Regions from separate parts of the Alkalihalobacterium sp. TH-98 genome, predicted to be linked through region 4. Evidence: riboswitches for the same ligand, from Rfam matches in the RefSeq annotation. Region 4 holds a riboswitch; each other region holds the start of a gene.

What was found. A riboswitch is a leader RNA that binds a small molecule or an ion and turns the genes downstream of it on or off. The one in region 4 is predicted to bind cyclic di-GMP.
Region 1: it holds a riboswitch for cyclic di-GMP, as region 4 does, so the genes downstream of both, AC2VNP_RS15605 (anti-repressor SinI family protein) here and AC2VNP_RS15720 (type II secretion system protein) in region 4, are expected to answer to the same signal.
Region 2: it holds a riboswitch for cyclic di-GMP, as region 4 does, so the genes downstream of both, AC2VNP_RS08910 (hypothetical protein) here and AC2VNP_RS15720 (type II secretion system protein) in region 4, are expected to answer to the same signal.
Region 3: it holds a riboswitch for cyclic di-GMP, as region 4 does, so the genes downstream of both, AC2VNP_RS12185 (YncE family protein) here and AC2VNP_RS15720 (type II secretion system protein) in region 4, are expected to answer to the same signal.

What each region holds. Positions count from the first base shown of each region.
Region 1 covers NZ_JBYCKM010000044.1:105,694-110,958, reverse strand. The annotation lists gene sigK (RNA polymerase sporulation sigma factor SigK) at 1-574, opposite strand, end outside; cyclic di-GMP riboswitch class I at 1,134-1,222, shown strand; gene AC2VNP_RS15605 (anti-repressor SinI family protein) at 1,254-1,445, shown strand; gene AC2VNP_RS15600 (anti-repressor SinI family protein) at 1,696-1,842, shown strand; gene AC2VNP_RS15595 (anti-repressor SinI family protein) at 2,306-2,428, shown strand; gene AC2VNP_RS15590 (helix-turn-helix domain-containing protein) at 2,510-2,845, shown strand; gene AC2VNP_RS15585 (helix-turn-helix domain-containing protein) at 2,887-3,120, opposite strand; gene AC2VNP_RS15580 (hypothetical protein) at 3,164-3,451, opposite strand; gene AC2VNP_RS15575 (aldehyde dehydrogenase family protein) at 3,743-5,176, opposite strand.
Region 2 covers NZ_JBYCKM010000023.1:10,743-16,007, reverse strand. The annotation lists gene AC2VNP_RS08925 (ATP-binding protein) at 1-142, opposite strand, end outside; gene AC2VNP_RS08920 (glycosyltransferase family 2 protein) at 832-2,055, opposite strand; gene AC2VNP_RS08915 (glycoside hydrolase family 16 protein) at 2,205-3,068, opposite strand; cyclic di-GMP riboswitch class II at 3,682-3,764, shown strand; gene AC2VNP_RS08910 (hypothetical protein) at 3,815-4,372, shown strand; gene AC2VNP_RS08905 (L,D-transpeptidase family protein) at 4,859-5,265, shown strand, end outside.
Region 3 covers NZ_JBYCKM010000033.1:17,179-22,443, reverse strand. The annotation lists gene AC2VNP_RS12200 (VanZ family protein) at 1-180, opposite strand, end outside; gene AC2VNP_RS12195 (acyltransferase) at 439-624, opposite strand; gene AC2VNP_RS12190 (hypothetical protein) at 1,048-1,425, shown strand; cyclic di-GMP riboswitch class II at 1,537-1,619, shown strand; gene AC2VNP_RS12185 (YncE family protein) at 1,640-2,782, shown strand; gene AC2VNP_RS12180 (M14 family metallopeptidase) at 3,524-5,265, opposite strand, start outside.
Region 4 covers NZ_JBYCKM010000045.1:11,196-16,460, reverse strand. The annotation lists gene AC2VNP_RS15740 (pilus assembly PilX N-terminal domain-containing protein) at 1-296, opposite strand, end outside; gene AC2VNP_RS15735 (PilW family protein) at 308-763, opposite strand; gene AC2VNP_RS15730 (type IV pilus modification PilV family protein) at 763-1,218, opposite strand; gene AC2VNP_RS15725 (prepilin peptidase) at 1,230-1,982, opposite strand; gene AC2VNP_RS15720 (type II secretion system protein) at 2,119-2,514, opposite strand; cyclic di-GMP riboswitch class II at 2,718-2,801, opposite strand; gene AC2VNP_RS15715 (sensor domain-containing diguanylate cyclase) at 3,068-4,804, opposite strand; gene AC2VNP_RS15710 (bifunctional folylpolyglutamate synthase/dihydrofolate synthase) at 4,926-5,265, opposite strand, start outside.

The DNA of each region.
Region 1 (5,265 bases), on a different contig from region 4:
TTAAGTCTAAGCCGAACCGCCCGACAATGACTTCTTTTTCTCGTTCATCTAGAACGTGGATGTAATCGTAAATTTGTTTCTTTTCCATTTTCAGTTGGATCGTGTCAACGATGTCATCGGTTTCTTCTTGAAGGACATCAATTAACGTAATTTCGTTTCCTTCCTTATCCGTTCCAATTGGATCATGGAGAGAAACATCTTTTTTTACTTTCTTTAACGCACGAAGGTGCATGAGGATTTCATTTTCAATACACCTTGCTGCATATGTCGCTAATTTCGTTCCTTTACCTTGCGAATAGCTCTCAATCGCCTTTATTAACCCAATCGTACCTATCGAGATCAAGTCTTCGGTATCCTCACGTGTATTTTCAAACTTTTTAACGATATGGGCAACCAATCGTAAATTATGTTCAATGAGGCGATTTCGAGCTTCTTCGTCTCCTTGCTCCATGAGCTGTAAGTACTTTTGCTCCTCTGCTTTCGAAAGCGGTTGCGGGAAGGCATTGTTTTTTACGTACGATACAAAAACAATGACTTCCTTAAAGAAATAGGTGATGGCTGCAAATAATGACACTTCCTCACCCCCATAAGGTTTGATATCTTATGTCTATGTAGGGATGGGCTCGGTTGTGTCTGTACACAAAAAATATGTGAAATTTTTTAAATATTACACTTTAAGAAACATATTTAACTTGATCTAATCACAAAAACAACTCTTTCAATGTAATACTTAAATAGTCAACATTTTTCTTCTATAAGATTAAAACATAATTACCTTTATAGAAAAATAAAACTTTCGTTAGTAAAATCTCGACATTATCTCCAATTATCTATTGCTATTTTACAATTTATTCCTGCTACATTTGGGCTATACCTTAAGGTTTATAAACTTCCAACTACGTAAAGAGGACTAAATAACTATAAAAATAACCTTTTCACTGTTTTCATATTGTTTAATAGGTTAATTATACCTATTTTGTGTTATAACATTGTCAAAATTCATTACTTTCTAAATTTTATTACATCGACACTCTTCAACACCACAAAATTTTCTCATCCTTTATACTACTAATGACAAGCCATAAGTCATATAAATTGTAAAAAAGTATGTTAATTATTAAAAAATAAAGTAATCAGTCAAAGGGCAAACCTATTGAAAGGTAGGGACGCAAAGTCACAGGTCTAAGGTTGAATTCTCAATGATGATGGCTGGACTACCTGAAATGCTTAATGTATTTTAGGAGGTAATGATTATGAAGAGTAGCGGGATATTAAACCTTGATCACGAATGGGTTGAATTAATGAAGGAAGCGAAAGATTTAGGTATGAATACAGATGAAGTGCGATCTTTTTTCTTGAAAACTGAAAAAACTGCAAAAACCATTCGCACATCAAGGACGTTCACGATTAACAAAAAGACCTCCTCTTTTTACGCTACGCTATAATATGAGAAAAGTGATATGAGATGAAACTTGTTCATCCCGTATCACTTTTTTTACAAACTGAACCTGCCTTACTAGAAAGTAATTAAAAAAGGGAAAATCTCTAAAAATACTATATAACGAACGTAAAGCGACTGATTCTGTCTATTTTTCACTATTTTTCTTCAATTACCTTATTTGATTATCTAATATCGTTCTATATAATGAACATTAAGAAGAATAAAATGGAGTATTAGGAAAAGGGAGAGATCGTATGAAACCTACTGAAATACCCTGCGAGGAAAGGCTGCTGGATTTAGAGTGGATTTTACTTATGAAAGATGCAAGAGAGATCGGACTTCAGCTAGATGATGTTAAAGCCTTTTTAGAGCAATGTAATCGCAATCAAGAAGAAAGGTAGCGCTATCATAAATTTTATGAGTATAGTCTTAAGTTAAATAGCTTAGTTTCCCAAGTCAAATTAGTTTTACTATAACCACTATTGAAATAGTGTAGGACTACCAAACTATAAATACCTTCTTTTGACCCATAAATGAACTGTAGAAATTCGGAAGTTTTTGTCTAAAAGTAAAGGTTGAATAGTTTTTTTTTCTAAGAGTATTCTTTACAAACACATTTACACTAAGTGTTACGCGCTCTAAATAAAATGTCGATTGGAAATTTATTGCAACTGTTACTATAAATATGACTTCAGTAACTAAAAGTTTTTCCTATTTTTTTATATGATGGTAATGGGTTAACTAATTGTAGTCGCAAATTCCCAACTATTTTATTAACTATTGATCGCCGTGTTTATATATAGACCTATTGCTATACTGACAGTAGACTGATATTACTGTGTACAGGAACTAGGAGGTAGAAGAATGAACACAAAGACCTGTGAGGCTTTGGACAAAGAATGGACAGCTTTAATAATTAAAGCTAAAGAATTAGGGTTTACGATTGAAGAAATTAAAGAATACCTTAACAAAACCGTTAAAACATGATCTCGCAGTTCTATTTACAGAACAAGCCTTAAACTGTTATAATTCCTATAAGTATACAGGTTGAGAGAGGAAACGATACAGATGATCGGAGAAACAGTCAAACGATTACGATTAGAAAAAGGCTTGTCTTTATCTGAATTAGCAGAATCCGCTGGTGTAGCAAAATCCTATTTAAGTTCTATAGAAAGAAACATCCAATCTAATCCCTCCATACAATTCCTAGAAAAAATTTCTTCGGTATTAGGTGTTAGTGTTGAAACACTATTAAACGAAAATAAAGAAAAGAAAACTGAGTTAGAATACGACCTCGATTCAGCTTGGGTGGAATTAGTTAAAGAAGCGATGGAGTCTGGTGTCTCAAAAGAACAGTTCCGTGAGTACTTAGAATTTAACAAGTGGCGTAAAAACAACAATTAATTGGAAGTTCAATATATTGAAAAAACAAACAATCCACCTCTCTACATGGAGGTGGATTGTTTGTCTTCTTCTTCCGAATTCATTACTTCTATTAAGTGAATTAGCTCAACACCAAGTGCTTGTGCCATCTTTTCCAAAACCGATAAACTCGGGTTCGTCTGTAAACCGCGCTCAATATAACTTAAATAGGACTTAGAAACACCTGACAATTCAGAGAGTCGATCTAAGGATAAACCTTTCTTTCTTCGCAGCTCCCTAATATTCCCCCCATTCATATTTACCTCACCCTTTTTATTTTGTCATTTTTATCGATATTCCTCAATTCGTCTTAAAATTCATTTCATAGTAATACTCTTTACTTTGAACATTTTTCACGCACGTTAAAATCATTCCGTATACTTCCATTGACTTTCCAAATATATTAAGAGTCGTTCGATAAATGACCTGCTCTGAAACTGGAAATTTTAAAGAACTAATAAATATAAGTGATGTTGTTGTGAACTCAAATACATTAACATAAGTACATTTCGAGTTGACTACGTTGTCTTTCACGAGATGTATCATTAATTCCGCCTGAATTGGACTTTCTATATCAATGGTCTGCATTATTTGATGACCCTCCTCTCCTGCTTTGGTAACACCACTTCGTTCTTTATAAAGAATATTATATGATTAAAGTTCGTTATAGTAAACGGTACTTAAGTCCTTTCATTCTTTATTAAGAACATTTATTACGCCTTTCTTAGTGTTAACTTATTTACGTGACGCTTGTTTTAAGAATAGAAAAGTAAGAAATAGGGAATTGGTAAGGAGATCGAGAGGTATCGGCGATAGACAACAAAAAAAGTGATAGGAACCTACACACAGCCCTACCACTCTATTTTGATATAAAAACTTTTAAAGGTTGAAGCAAACCACTTTTGGTTCTGTCATTTCTTGAATAGCGTATTTCACACCTTCTCTTCCTAATCCTGATCCTTTGACGCCACCGAATGGCATGCTGTCAATACGGAAGTCACTGCTGTCGTTCACCATGACACCACCGACATCGAGCCTTTGGATCGCTTCAAAAGCAGCCTGGAGGTGATTGGTAAAGATCCCTGCCTGCAAGCCATAGTTCACATCATTTGCCCGTTCAATTGCCTCTTGTAAACTATTGACTGCGAAAATCAGAACGACGGGGCCAAAGATTTCTTCTTTAGCGATCGTTGCATTTGGCGGGACGTTTGTTAACACCGTCGGCTCGAGATATGCTCCTTCTCGGTTTCCACCGCATGCTAAAGTGGCTCCTTGTTTGATCGCCTCATTCACTAGTTTTTCAACTCGGATCGCCTCTCGTTCATGAATGAGCGGCCCCATATCAGTACTATCAAACAACTTGCTGCCTTTTCGATAGGTTTTTGTTTGTTCAACAAATTGTGCTGTGAACTCTTCATACACATCTTTTTCTACATAAATGCGTTGAACGCCTAAGCAGTTTTGACCGGCTGCCCAAAACGCTCCAGAAACTGTAGAGTCAACTGCGTGATTGAGATTGGCGTCATTCAACACAATGACGGGAGAGTTCGATCCGAGTTCCATACTTAGTTTTTTCAAGCCCGCTTTTTTCGCTATTTCTGTTCCTGTTTCTAAGCCACCTGTAAAGGAAATCATTCTAACGTCAGGATGAGTAACGAGTGTATCTCCGACTTCAGCGCCTCTACCCGTAATGACGGATAAAATTCCATCTGGAAGCCCGGCCTTTGAAAACGCTTCTGCTAGCTTTAATGCACTAAGCGGTGTCACAGTTGCCGGTTTTACAATAATCGCATTACCTGAGGCTACTGCTGGACCAATTTTATGAGCGACTAAGTTCAATGGATCATTGAACGGTGTGATCGCGCCGATAATTCCAATCGGGAACAAAGAGTAATATCCTAAACGATTTTCATTTCCACTGCTTTGATCAAAAGGGATCGTTTTTCCTTCTAATCGCCGCCCTTCTTCTGCACTGATGCGCAATGTTTGAATGCATCGTGCTACTTCTTTTCTCGCTTCGCGGATCGTTTTGCTGCCTTCTAAGGCAATCGTGACCGCAAAATCTTCTTGTTGTTCTTCTATGAAATCGGCCGCTCGCTGGATAATTTCAATTCGCTTAAAAACAGGCAACTTTGCTGACACGACAGCTCCTTTTTTTGCCGCTTGAACCGCTTCAAGCATATCTTCCTTTGTCGCTGCCGGCACTGTAGCAATAGCTTCATTATTTTCTGGATTGGTTACTGTAATCGTCTGGTCTCGGGTCACCCACTTTCCGGCGAGAAACATTTTCCTTTGTGCCACTCGAACTTTCATTGGCTTTCCCACCTTTCTTTTTTATAAAACCTCCATCTGTCTATCAAGCTTTGTCGCTCAATTAACTGACAACATTCTTTTTGGGCTGT
Region 2 (5,265 bases), on a different contig from region 4:
TTGGTACGAAACTTAAATCAAACCAAAGTTTATCAGTTATTTGAATCGGAAAGGTTACACAAAGAATGACTGCAGCCAATGCAAATATAACAAAACTAGATTTTTGGACATTAGTTCCCTCACGCTTTTTAAATACAAACAAAACGAACAAACAATAGCAAACGAATATGAAGAAAAAGTTTAACACTACATCCTTTAAAATATCCAATTAATCTCCCATCTTTCTGATTAATATTTTCAATCTTCTCTTCGTTTAAGCAACCCATAAAAAAAGCCAAAGTAAGAGTAACAACAACGGCTACTTCCCACTTTGGCTTTAAACTTTAGCATTAATCTAAAGATCCTTTACCCAATTATTAACTTTTGGTTTTAACAAAACTTATTGTCAATGGTATTGTTAGGTCTGCAGGCTAATGACTAAAAAGGTAGTCCCAGATCAACATATATCAACAATTTAATTTACAGCATCAAAAAATAGATATAGGCATCTTATTCCTAAAATCCTTTTATAGAATATAACAAATTGGTGACTTTTTCAAGAATTTAGGCGTGTTGTTATATTAACTTTTACTCAAAATGAATTTAGTATGCAGATATAGTTATACCAACATTCCATATATTTTGAACACATATACAATAACTTGTGAAGAAAGGTATCTCATGAGATTTTTGGGATATTAACTCAGGGATATCACAACCTCTTATTATAAAGATAAAAAAGACAATTCATCTAGGATTTGTCTTTTTTATCTTTATTCATTAAGTTAAGTCTTTAAAGAGAACGTTTTTCACTCTTTTGTTTCTAATAACGAACAAAAGGACCTAAAAAAATTACCTTACTTGTTCAATATCATATTGTCTGCCGGTTCGTTGTACTTTATTCCAACCCTCCTTATTGATGAAATACTGGATCGTCCCACTCAAGACAAAAAATAAAGTTAAATAACGGAAGATTAATAAATCCTGCAAGAGAGTCATACCTAGTTTTATCAAATCGCGAAAATAAAACTTTTGATTATGGATTCGAGCAATAATAATTGCCACCACATTATAAATTATATTTAACGTAAAACTAGCAATAATATAGACTAATAGGAATTGAAATGCGGTAGCTGGAAATACAACAAGTACAAGTAAAAGTATTATAACCATAAGATAACCACACAGTACCCCTGTAAAAAAGGCCTCAATTATAAAGAAAAATGATAAAGGTCGTGTAAATAATGTTCTTAACAGTGATTTCTTATAGATAAATAAACAATCCGTAAATGCCTTTTGCCAACGAATTCTTTGCTTATATAAATCGAGTATATTCTCTGGTACTTCCGTATAGCACTTGGCTTCTGGGATAAATAAAACCTTTAATCCTTTTTGTTTATTAACATACTGTTGTACTTTTAGTGTGATGTCAATATCTTCACCAACTGTTCTCCGATAACCTCCAACATCTATGAGAACTTGCCTTTTAAACACCCCAAATGCCCCTGAAATAATCGCTAGTGCATTTAGCCTTGCTAATGAAGCTTTATAAACATAAAAGCCTTTAAAGTATTCTAATATTTGACTTCTTACTAACATTTTTAAACCTAGTGTCGGTCTTAAACTTTCTTTATCCACCTTTCTTCCCTGTAATACATGGACAATTCCACCTGCAGCAACAACTTTTTGATCTTGAAAAGCATTATTAATTATAGGTAGTGCTCTCTCATCTAAGATACTATCTGCATCTAAGGTTATTACTAACTCATTTGAAGAGTAAGCAATTCCAGCATTTAAAGAATCAGCCTTACCTCCATTCACCTTGTCTATTACAACCACATTGTTAAACCTCTTTGACTTATATACCCCTAAAACAGGCATATATTCTAAGTTAGTAGTAGTTCGTTTCACCGTCACCTCTAAATCTAACAACCTTTTTAATAAGCTTAATGTATGATCTGTTGAACCATCATTAATAATAATATATTCGTAATTCTGATAATTTAAGTTTTTCATACCGAAAATTAATGTCTCAACAATCGATTGTTCGTTATAGCATGGAACTAATATACTCATCGATTTCTCGTTTGGGGACCTCACGCTTTTCATATAGTAGGGCTTTTTTGATGATAAAATACAAGCATTAACTATATGGAATATTGGGAATATCGTACAAATTGAAAATATGACCAATATCGTTATATTAAGTATACTTTCCATTTTTATTATCCTACTTTCTTATAAATTTTAACGTAATCTATAGAGAATATGGCAGGAAAGAATGTACTTAAATCAGGGTCCCCTGGCCAATTTCCACCTATAGCCAAATTAATAATAAGATGCATTGGCATATCCGGGATGTTATTGGTAGAAGTAAAAACAAGCTCTTCATTCACATACCACCGTATTTCGTTTTCTTCCCATTCAATTCCGTATATATGATCTGTATCAATTTCCTGATTTTCTGTTTTATTATAAGTTGTTTGAAGTTTTCCGTTTTCCCTCCAATGGTGAACTTGATAGATGAGATGCGGTTCGTGACCAACATTTTCAAATATATCAATCTCAGGTAAATGGTCCTTTCCATCAGACGGTAACATCCATATAGCTGGAAATAGTCCTTTACCAACAGGGTACCTTCCTTTCACTTCAACTTTCCCATAAAGAAAATCAAATTTACCCTTCGTTTCAACAAGTCCCGAACTATACTTTTTAGGAGCGACACCATCCTCCTTTGCTATTAAATTAAGTCGACCATTACTAACTTCTACATTTCTGGGAGAATACTCCTGAAGTTCGTTGTTATAGCTTTCTTTTCGCTTTAGAGCCGTCCAATTTTTTGTATTCAGTTTTTCATCTGTAAAATCATCAAAGAAAACTAACTTCCAACCGTCTACATCTTGTTCATCACTTGGAGGTTCACTCCAACTGCTGTCTTCGCTTTTCACTTCGATCTTATGAGTTGGTGAAACAGATACAGACTCTTCGGATAAAGCTTGATTATTGAATGAGCGACTTTTTTCCCCACCTAACCAAAAGAACGAGATTACAATTAGAAAGACTAAGGTAATTCCTATCCATTTTTTCATAAAACACACCTAATCATATTTGAATTTTTTATTCGTTTTAAAGAACATTGTATCTCATACACAATAGTGGACTACCATGCCAAAATTCCTATAAAACAAATAGTTCACTTCACTCCTTTGCTAAAATTTTCATTCAATATCTATATTTTATTGTGCTTTATAGAGAACAATAACTGCTAAAAAAAGACATAGAAAATAAATTTTCCATGCAAGCTTTTTTGAGTTGTGGATCAATCATTCTACAGATCTCCACTAAAATTCTATTGATACTCTTTTATTATAAATTGAACTACAGTTAAATTTAAATGATTTTTTTTCCAAAAAATTCGACAGTTTATACGTACATTACAATTATTGATAAGTAAAGATATATTCACTACATAACATCGACCTCAACATTTCTTTAAATTTGCCCATGAAAAATATATTTAACTGTAGTTTATTAAATCTATTAAAATTGATGTGGCTCTTTGTATATATATGTCGAAACAAAAATCTTCCATATTCTCTAAAACGAATATATAATTCGAAATAGAGACAATGCACTACTATTTCACGTGGCCACAAGAAAGAAAGGCGCAAAGTCCTAAATGTTAGGCCTATGTACTTAGTTTTAACTTTGGGAAGCGATGAAGTATAACCCTTATTTGGACACCTTGGGGTATATGAAGCTAGTGGTGTAACCGGCCCTCTTAATGATTGGTTTTTACTATATTAAAAAATTGATTTAAGAGGAGAAATGGGAAATGAGAAAATTAACAAAAAAAGTAGTAGGATTAACAATTGCAACTTCTTTAGCATTATCAGTATTTGCAGGAGGAGCTTTTGCTGCAGAAGCAGGAGCTGAAGATGTAACAGAAAATGTAGAAAGCAAATTTGTTAAGGATGTCCATGAATTAACTTTAACAGCAGATACTTATGAATTGGAAGTCGGAGAAACTGTTACACTTACAGCATCGGCTTTGAAAACAGGCTCTGCCGCAACGTATAACTGGACAGTTAATGATGAGGTATTTGAAGGAGAAAGTTCGTTAGTACTAGATGATGATGGTTATTACACTTCTGTAATTACGTTTGAAGCAGATGAAGCAGGTACTTATAAGTTTGTATTTGACATCCAAATGACAGCTGGTAATAGTCAAGTTTCTTGGGAAGGACAAGAAAAGAAAGAAGTAACATTTGTAGATCCTGCTCCAGCAGATGGCGATAATGAGAAAGACAATAATGGTAAACAATTAGGGCACATCAAAAAGGATGTGCCACAAGGACCTGCTTCTGGTTCCAATGCAGGTGGGAAAAAATAATTATTATTAACAAAAGAGAGGAGAATGGCTTATTTGGCCTTTTCTCCTTTCATTCTATTACAACAGTATTTGTTCATTTAGAAGCATAGGATACCTTCACAGTGACTCCCCGAATAATCTTGTTTCACAGCGTGTTCCACGTTTTTTAATAATGGTGTGTACTAGACAATTGTATTATTAGAAGTCTCTATGTTGATATAAAGTAACTATCCTCTTATCTAACTCACTCCCTATTTATAATTCAACCTGTAAAGCTTTCCTATCGCCTACTTCTTAGCCCAGAGAAATTAAATAATTGCAACAACCCCACCAAGTATTTCTCCAGTATCCTACATAAGTTCACCAAAAATTTATAATAAACTTCCCCAACTTACAAAAAACGACAAAATATAAATTTCCTATCTAGTAAAATGGTAGTAAAAGATTATAATTAAGTTAGATAAGAAGTTTTAGAGTCTAAGAAAGTCGAAGGTCGGGGGGATATATATGGGTTATGCCGTAGAAAAATCTGTAGAAGAAAATAATCTTCGACAGAAACAACCTAATAAATGGTATAAAAACTGGAAGTACATTCTATCCATTATTATCTTTATTACTGCACTTATATTGACGGTAATGATCTACTATCAAAATACACATTTTAATTCAAACATTACGATTAATGGAATAGAAGTTAGCGGGCTGACAGCTGATCAAGCCCTAGAAAAGTTGCAAACCTCTGTGCTTAAAAACCAAATCTATGTTGGGGACCAGCTCATTTTAGAAGGAACTGAAACAAAGATGGAGTTTACAGAAAGTGACTTACCCGGGATTAGAGAAACTTTAAGAAGTCAGGCGACCTTTTTCCCATCTACAGAAGCGAAAACGTATTTTTTACTGCCAAGTCAAACCGA
Region 3 (5,265 bases), on a different contig from region 4:
CAGATGATTTAAGTTGCCGAATTCAAATTGAATATTCGGGGCGACTGTTTCAATGATTTCTATGATTACCTCTGTAACTTCTGAACTTAACTCGCTAGACACTGTTGCTGGTTGATGCGATAAGTAGAAAATAAGCGCCATCCAAGCGATCACAGCTGTCCAGGAAAACCATTTAATCATGCAATGAAAAACTCCCTACGATGCTGCTAAAATTTGACCTTTTAGTCAATCAAGTCGTTATCTATTATTTTAACGCTTTAGCTAGGATTAGCAACAGCCCAACTAGTTAATTGTTCTTATTTAGGAAGATTTGAAGCAGAAAAAGAGGGAAATGAGAGGCTAGCGAGAGTAAGATGAGGGGAAAATCCCCAACTAAAAAAGCAGGTACTTAACCTACTTTTTTATCAGAATAAACTCTTGGAGATAAGGTATTGATCACTATTCTTTTTGGTGATCAAACTCAAATTTCTGAACAAACCCACAATGTGAACAAGCTTTCCCTATTTGTTGTTTCGACTCAGGCTCAACGTAGTAAATTTCTTCGTGGCCGCATATTGTACAATCAATAACATGGAACAATTCTCTCTTTCCTAGTATCGCATCTAGCACCAACTCAAAGGACATCTTATTCACCTCTGTAATCGTTTTCATATACTTTACCAAATTTTACTTTTGAAGTAAGGCGAAACTTGTTGAGGAGATTATTTTTTTTACGACAATGTGTGACTTTCTTTCTGGTATACAGGTCTTTGATCCTAGGTTTCGTTATTTTTACTAGAATAGACTTAAACAAAGGAAATTGGCTAAAAAGTAATTCGTAATGAATTTCTCTCAACGAAATTAAGGTTGGATTGGATGATCGTGTTGGGGTTACTAATCACTACTAAGACGTTCTGTGACGCAATCCAAATCATATTCTTCATCTATAATTAATATATTTGTTATTAGCACATAGTAGGGAGTGAGTATATTACGCTGGTTGTAAGAGAAACCCATGTCGTTTATACCGTCCAGCCTGGCGATACGTTATTTTCAATTGCTGCTCATTTGGCAGTACAGTCTTGGGGATTAAAGAGCCAACCATTAAATCCACCAATAACGGATCCAAATTTAATATTTCCAGGTTGGACTCTTATTGTTCCTGTCCTTGTGGAACCTACTTTTCGTACCATTTATGTTACTCCCCCTACAGATTCGCTGTTTCGTATTGGTCAGCGGTTTTCGGCCCATACGGATCTTCTCGCTGGGATGAACCAGCTTCAGGATGCAGATGCTCCGCCTGCTTACGGGTATTTTTCTAAAACCGTTGTGTTTGACCGAACACCAACCACAACTGGCGGACAATTATGGGTCTACTTTCAAAGTGGGATCGACGGCAGTATCATAGATCTTGTACTTTGGATGGCAAAGCTGATGCAGCGGTAAGAGTTACGTTTACATAGAGGTCTGCCCCCCATTATTGGGTATACTGTGAATTATGTAGAAAATTGTTGAGAACTTAGTATTGATAAATTCAGAATATTCCACTATAATCTGACAGGAATGGGAGCTTTGAACTATATTCTACATACGGGCACTTGGGATATAGGGAGCTAGTAGTGCGACCCACCCTCTACAAAAGCATTAGGAGGAGATACATATGAAGAGCAACATATCATTAGAAAAGGCGTTTAGATCGAACGCTAAATTTTTGTGCCTATTATTACTAGTATCCCTATTGGTAATGACAGGTTTTTCTCACCCTTCAGAAAGAGGAAATGGCTTTATCAGTCATGAAATTTGGGTAGCCGATCAATTAAATAATGAGATCCATATTATCAATGGAGCAAATCACCGAATAGAGCAGACGTTAACTGAAGATGATGGTGTAGGGAAAACACCGCATATGTTAGTCTTTGATAACAAAGGTGAATATGCGTATGTCGCTAATATGACTAGTGGAGATGTTTCAGTGATTCGCGGGTCCGACAAAGAAGTTATCGCAACGATCCCGACCGCTCCAGGGGCTCATGCTGCCATACCAACGAATAAACGAGATAAAGTCATCGTGTCGAACACCCCTAGCAAAAGTATCTCTGTTATTGAAACCGATGTAAAAAATGAAAAATTTAAATATGTGAAAACCGTCGAATTAGAAGATTACGAGGAACTCACCGAAAAAGAACGCTTCCCAAATACTACGCCAGTATGTCACTTCTTTACAGCGGATGATAAATACTTTTATGTAACACTTGGAGGCGGCGGTTTACTCATATTTGAAACGGACACTTTAGAGCTAGTGAAAGCTTACGATAAGGATGATGTCAAACCACATGGCTGTGGGTTAATCCTTTCTCCCGATGGAAAAACGATGTATGCGAATGCAGGAAGTGCTGATCTCGGTGAATTGTATATTTTTGATACCGAAACTCATGAATTAATCGAGACAAAAGACACATTAGGTAAGGATGCTCATGGGGTTGCGATTACACCAGATAACCAAAACCTTTGGGTGATTAATCGGATGACAAATAATGCAACGATATTTGATATTGAGACAAATGAGGCCGTAAACCAAGTGTCCTACATTGGAAGCGCACCTGACTTAATGAACTTTTCACCAAACGGACAATGGGCTTATGTGACAACAAGAGGACCAGAACCAGCTACAGGGACGCATGCCATTGCCGGTCAACGCCCAGGAGTATCCATCATTAATACGCGCTCGCTAAAGAAAGTCAAACAAATTGAAATGCCTGGTGGAGATATCCATGGTATCGATGTACGCATAATTAACCGTTAACTTTAATGAAAGAGCCTATTAGGATCTCTCTTATATAAAAAAACCTGGGTCCTTATTGGATTAGACCCAGGTTTTTTTATACCCACACAGTGGGGCAGCATCACTTCTTATTATTTTTAACTTCGGCCGATATATTTTCAACTTTTCGCCAAATATTATCAACTTCGACTAAAATATTTTTAACTTTAGTCGATTTATTTTTAATAGCAGATAAAACAATAACTTCGCCTCTCAATCTATCTACTAACTTGAAACAATATTTTTCGGGGTGTCACTGTGACGGTTTCATTCGGTTTCATTTAATTTGATGAAATATCTGTAATTTGTGAAGTTTATATTCCACAAAGTAAAAACAAGGCTATAAAAAGGAAGACTAAGGTACAGGTCCCTCGATTCTAGATGTGGATAACTATATATAAATACCTATAAACCCTTTCGATCCCTGTGTGTAACTCGTAAAGGTGGATAACCCTCTGTATAAATAGAAGGTTATCCACCTTTTTGGTGATAACATGCTTTTTTCTTAGATATTAGTTTTTATTTAATCCACAATCAGCTCACTAGGACCTGAACCTGTTTACGTTTGGAGGCATGCACCTCGTCCTGGATTTACCAAAAAGGTTGCATTACCTGAAAGAGTGTAAAAGTTAACATTCACTAAAGCTTTTTAATACATCAACTCCCTCCCACTTTTCAACAAAGTTCGGGTAGTCACTGTGAACATCTCCAATTAATCTAAATCTACTCTTGTAAAACGGTAAAACTTGTAATCTCAACTTCTGCGTTTCCAACGAGTGCAGAAATGGTTACATGGCTAACCTCAACAACACGTTCTTCTGTTTCTCTTCCTTCACCATACACTTCTTCTTCAACCACTACTTTGATCGATAGCATGAAGTCTTTACCGTTGTTTTTAGCGACTTTCTCAAGGTCAAAGTCTGCTAATGGGATTGTGTATGAACCGGTTCCTGTTTGAAGTTCAAGCTTAGCTTCCGGCTGTGATTGTTTCAATTCTTGAATTTCACTTGATGGAAGTTGAACTTCAATCACATTGTTAGCTTGCCCCTCTACTTCGACAATAAAGCGGTCAACTCGATCACTATTTTTCGCTGCATTTATTAATGCATTCTCAGTAATCGTTGTTTTTACTTTATCTTTACCATTTTCTTGTGTTCTTTCTACTTGGCCGTTTTCAACCTTAATTTCTTGACCTTTTGCTTGTCCTTTACCTTTCTTCTCAACCGCTGAACCAACAGAAGCATAAATGCTGTTTGCAAGTAGACGGTAGCTGTGTTCTGTATGAGCTCTAAAGGCTAAGTCGTTCGCAAATAAAGTAAATGTTGTGTCTTCCGTTGACGTCGTAAATGCTAGAGTTTGTCCTTTTGCATCTTGGTGTTCTGGCCACCAGCCAGCGACATAGAAGTCATCACTGTCACTGAACGTAGCTAAAACGTCTGCGCCTTCAGGAACTGAATTAATCCATGCTCCCGTCGTGACATAAAGAAGCTCTTCTTCCCCGTAACCTGAAGTTAAAAGGTGCTCATTGACATTCGCTTTTACAAGTCCTTCATGGTTGGCTCTTGTGAAACTCCAAGTAAATCCAGGAAGCAAGCCGCTATTACGTGCAGCATTTAAAGCATGAACTCCCATACCAATATACGATTTTCCATTTACATTAGCCGCATTAAACGTACTACTATCACTCACAATCACATCAGCACTCGCTGCATCCACTAAATTAAATCCAAGCTGATTTAATGAAAACCTCAACTGTGCAGAACCTGTTACAGCGACTTTTGGCTGCGTAAGGCGGTTTGTTTTAAGATTTTGTCCATTCCCTAATGGGAGCGTTTCAAAGTAATACTTGCCCTCATATGAACGAAGATCCTTTGTTGCAACGATAAAGTCTCCTTCGTTTACACGGTCATTGGTTTCCATTGCTACTTCGACTGTTTTCCCATTTTTCAGAAGCTCATTCACAAGTTTGATCGTATCATTATTCGTATTTTGCAAGACTTGTTTTGGTGTGTTTCCAGTGACACTGCCTTTTGGAAGCGTAACGTTTTCTACTGCAGCTGTTACTCCAGCAAATGCACCCGCCTCACGAACAGTATCAATATCAAACCCTCTTAACGCCGGGAAGTTAACGACGATTGGGTCATACATCGCATTCCAATCAGATACATTATCACCTTGATAAAGTACTGCATTAGCTAGACCGCGTTTTGCTTGATTCATTGGAACAACATATGTGCCTTTCGGGTAAAGCGTCCCGTTCACTTCGATATTTTTCGTTGTTTGCTCGACATTGACACCGTTGCGAAGCAAATAATCTGCCATTTTATGTGCTTCAAGTAGGTTTTTTTGTTCTTTCGCATCGGTCGGGATTACATAGTAATCGGGGAAGAAGTTGTCATGCTCTCCTCTCACTCGACCAATCGATTCACCTGCTGCATTGACAAAATGCTTATCGACTGCACGGT
Region 4 (5,265 bases):
ATTGGGATATCCTTATCATCCTCGTCTTTTACTGGAAAAAGAATATTTTCACCATCATGATACATGAGTAGCCCATCCTCGACCCAAAATGTTTCCATTTCACGCATCATTAAATCTAAGCCCGCTTCTAATTTATAAAACTCTTCCTGCTCCGCTATTGTGGTCACATTCATTTTTTTACCATAAAGAGTTGTATTTAATAATGCCGCTCCTACGATTGAAACAAACACGATAATAAATAATGTTAATATGAGGGCAGCACCCTGTTCATTTTTTATAGCTTTAAATTCATCCACTCGCCAACACCTCATCTTAGAAAACGTGTAATCGGATCATGATAAACGGTCGTTTGCAATTGAAACGTTCGATCTCGTTTTTTTAATAATAAAGAAACATTGTATTTCACTGGATTTTCAACAGGATCAGGTGTTACTGTAAAATCTTCAACATGACTGGTCAAAATATGATCACTATCTTTTAGATAAACTTGATTTAATGAGTTATTGTAGCGAATAAGGGTCTCACCATCGTTCCTTAATTCCCAATCGTCTAATGTAAAATAAAACTGTGCACCATCGCGAAGGTTTTCACTCATATACTGGGAAATAAACCTCGCTTCATGTTGTAACTGATTGTCTATACTTGTTTCTTGATGAACTTTCATTGTCGTATTCACTAATAAAAACACAGGAACCGATATTATCCCCATAATTGTAATCGTAACAAGTAATTCTACTAAAGTAACTCCACGTTGGTTTTTCATTATTGTTTCTTCACCACCGTTACGATTGTAGCTTCTTGACTGTTTGGTTCTCTTGATTTTAAAGTAACTTTTACTTCATAAAAATTATCAATAGCTCTTTCATTTACTTGTGGGTCAGATGTAACATTTACTAGATTACTAAAATGTATTTGATACATGACTTCTAAATCCGTTAGTTCTGGTTCCACTGTGCTTGTAATATCTATTGGTGAACATCCGGAATTCGCTGAACAAGTTCCATATATCGTTCTATTCTCTAATCCCTCAGGATAAGTACTAATTCTAGCTGTTTCCACCACTTCTTGAGCAGAATACTGAATTTGACTTTCTTTTCCTTGAGATACGGTATTCGTAAAAGTCCCTGTCATTAATGTGAGAATAGGAATGACAACAATCCCCAAAAGGGTAATAGTTACAAGTAACTCGATTAATGTAATTCCTCTTTGATCCTTCATAACCTCACACCTTACCATAATAAGTTCAAATACCAATTCCATATGTCATAACCAAATAAGTAAGCTAACAGCGTCCCAATAAAAATAAACGGCCCAAACGCAATCGGTTGTTTACGCTTCACGATGCCAAGCACCAAGAGCGTAATGCCGACAATCGTACCTACAAATGATGCTAATACGAGACTCATAACGGTCATCCACGGACCTAATGCAACACCGATCGCCGCATAAAGCTTTACATCACCACCACCCATACCACCACGGCTGACGATAGCAATCAGTAGTAACAATGCAAAACCAACAACCCCACCAAGTAAATAGTACCAAAACGGTTCCGTCCCAATAAATAAGCGACTAATGATTAATAAACCAAGCATTGGTAACGTCACCACATCTAAAATAAGTTGTTTGCGAATATCGGTTAAGACTGAAATAACAAGTAAAATAGTTAAAATGAGTGCAGGAATTAACTCTAGTTGAAGACCAACAAATTTATAAACAATAAAAATCGATGTTGCTGTTAATAATTCTCCAAATGGATATAAAGGAGAAATTTTTGTTTGACAGTAACGGCATTTTCCTTTTAAGAATAAGTAACTGAATACAGGAACTAGATCAAGTACAGTAAGTTTATGCTTGCAATTTGGACAATGAGAAGGTGGGAATGCTATGGATTCTTTGTTAAGTAGACGGATGGCTACTACGTTTAAGAAGGAGCCGAGTAATAACGCAAGTAATAAAAAGTAAATATCTAATAATATCAATTAAATCTCTCCTCATCAGAAATAATACATAACATCCCTTCTTTATTTAATAAATAGAGTTAAAATTTTCTAATGCAAGTATTAAATTATTTAAAAAGCTGTCGCTATCAATTATAGCGACAGCTAGTAATCCTTATTAACGTGCGTATTGAGACCCACTAGGTAAACATGCTGCTCCGATTTTTACAGTACTTGTAGTAGCGTTACCTTCAATAGAGAAAGCTGCAGCTGTAGCATCACAAGCTCCAAAAGTTTCAATTGTAGGCAGCGGATTAATATTTAATTCACCTAGTCTTGCAGCAACAGTTTCCCCAGTTGGATAATCACCTGTCTCTACTTTGTATCTTTGCAAATCATCATTAATAATCTTTACATTCTGTTCATTTGTTGCTTGACGTGCTTTATCACTATTCTGCCCTAACATCGGAATAGCAATCGCCGCAATAATCCCTAAAATAACAATTACAACTAGTAACTCAATAAGTGTTAAACCTTTTTGATTTTTAAGACGTTTTTGAATAAGTGCCTTCATTTAAATATCTCTCCCTTTTTTCTCATAGTTAATTTATTTTTTGAGCTTGTCCGCTCTCAAAACCGTACCTAATTTCTTGTTGCTAGACTTGACCTAATAATGATGCTTTTGACTTTGTTCGCTAACTTTTTTACCTTAATTTGTCATAAAATGACAAATTAAGTGCAAAAAAATAACCTTTACTAGACCTCCTCCGAGATGTCATATGTAAAAGTCGGTTGCACCACTAGCTCCGTACGACTTAGGTGCCCACATACAAGTCGTATTTCATCGCGCCTTTAATTTCAATATATTGAACAATTCTAGTAATAAATACTCTAATCTCTTATGTTTCAAACCTATTATAACAAGTCCTACTACTAAGATCATTAGAGAAGTGTAATTCCCTTTAATTTACTAGTCTGTTTGCTTCATCCTTGCAACTCTGATTATAGCAAGATTCTCCTAAATGAAAATACTTTTCGGTAAATTTTTTTATGGAATTTATATCAAATTTACTACTTTAGTCACAAAAGTGACAATAGTAATTTTTATTAGAAGATAAACTGTGTCGTTACCTCGTCAACGTATCTTCTAACGTTTCCACTGCTACTTGTACTTCAGATCGATCCCCATACACCGCCACGCGGTTTCTGCCTTTTTGTTTCGCTCCTGTATACATCGCACGGTCTGCTTGGCGGACAAGTGATACCGGATTGGACTCTTCATCATCGCTAGTTGCCACACCGATACTCGCCGTGATCTGAATCGTTTTCATTTCTCCTTCGTTGAGGTCGTTATGAATAAGGAACTGGTGTTGGGCAATGCGCAGACGTAATTCTTCCGCTTTCATGTATGCGGCAGTTGAATTAGTGTTTGTTAATAGAATGACAAATTCTTCGCCGCCATAGCGAGCGACAATTCCGTTTTCCCCTATTGTCTCTTCCATCAGCCTTGCGATTTGACAAAGTACGTCATTACCGGCTTGATGGCCATACGTATCATTAACAGACTTAAAATGATCTAAGTCTAGTAGAATGACCGCTACTTTATCGTTCTGAATGACGCTTTGTTCATAGTTTTCAATTAATAGTCGCTCAAACGAACGATAATTATAAAGACTTGTCAGCGGGCAACGTTCACTTTCTTTTTTCGTTGCTTCGTAATGACGGGCGTTATCAATCGCGACACCGACGAAGTTTGCGAGGATTTCCATTAACGTGACATTTTGCTTTTTATAGGCACTTTTTTGATTAACAGCGATCGTGATGATGCCTTTCAACTCACGATGTTGAATAATTGGGACGACCATTACGGAATGAGCTGTTTTTAACCAAAGACGCTCTGGTGTCGGCCATTGGCTCCTATTTTGAAAGACAACGGCTCTTTTTCTGCGGTACACTTTTTCAGTTACTGAATCAATTGTCTTTCCCGTTGAAAAAAGAGCAGTGGGGTCTTTTTGATAGGCTTCTAGTAGTTGCAGCTTCGTATTTTCAATTGTGTATAAGTAAATATAATCACTTGGAAATAAGTCTTTTATTTTATTGATAAATAAGTGAGCAGTCTCTTTTACTTCCCACGTACTGCTTAATTCAATGCCTAGTTCATTTACTTTTTTGAGTTGGTCATTCATTAGTTCACTTCTGCGATAGACTTTTAACATAATGGAAATTCCTATAAAAGCAACTGCAACGATTCCAGACGCCCCGTACCCAATTTCTTGGTACATCATGACAAGAATTACACTCATCGGCAAGACGAGTGCTGCAGTCGCCAGTTCCCATATCGTTCCTCTATCAAAGAACTTTGTTTTGACTTTCGCCAGATGATTTCGAATGAGGTAGATTAATACATGGTTAACGAACAGAAATGTACATACATACGCTGCTAACGGAACAAAAAAAACTAACGCATTTGGAAGCGGTAATCCAACGGCGAAGTAATACATCCCCGCGGCAGAAAGAGACGTTATATAGAACATAATGGAATTCAGTGGAATTCGATACAAGCTTTCACGATTTATTCTCATTAAAAGAAGGGAAAATAATAGTGCAAATTGGGTCACGATGATTTCAATTAAGAGACCATATAAAAGAAAACTAGCAAGAGATACCCATTGAAATAAGACGAATGAATACCCTCGATAATGAATGGGAAAAACTGCAGCGATTGCAGCTAAAACGAATAGAGAGAGGATTTCTTTTTCATTTCCAGCAATTTGAGAGAAAGCATGTTGATCAAAAGCAGTGATGAAAAAAACAGTCATAATAAACCAAATTGTCCACAATGATGCTTTTACCGTACCCGACACAACCCTTCCCCCCTCTATGAATTATTTTCTGAAATTTCGATCTCTCTTTATTATATTACTACAATAGTGTAAAAATTCCTAATTTAATGGTAGTGTCAATATAATTAATGGTTATTTTTTACTACAAATTTACTTTCCTTTGCTCTATCAAATGTAATCTTGCTTGTGAAATAAAATATAAAGATCCAGTTATAAGTAATAAGTCCTGATCTTCTAGCAACGGAAGTTTCGTTTGAATAAAATGCTGCCAGTCACTGACCTTCGTTTTATCTTTAAAACTGCAATTGTCATATAAATCAGTAGCTGTTGCTGCCCGTGGAAAATCAAAACTAGTAAAATTAACTTCGTCTATTACGTCATATAGAGGGGTGAGCATCTTTTCAACGTTTTTTTCTTTGGTGGCCGCAAATAACACCTTAATGTTCTTATCTGCAAACTGTTCACGTAAAACGGTTGCTAGC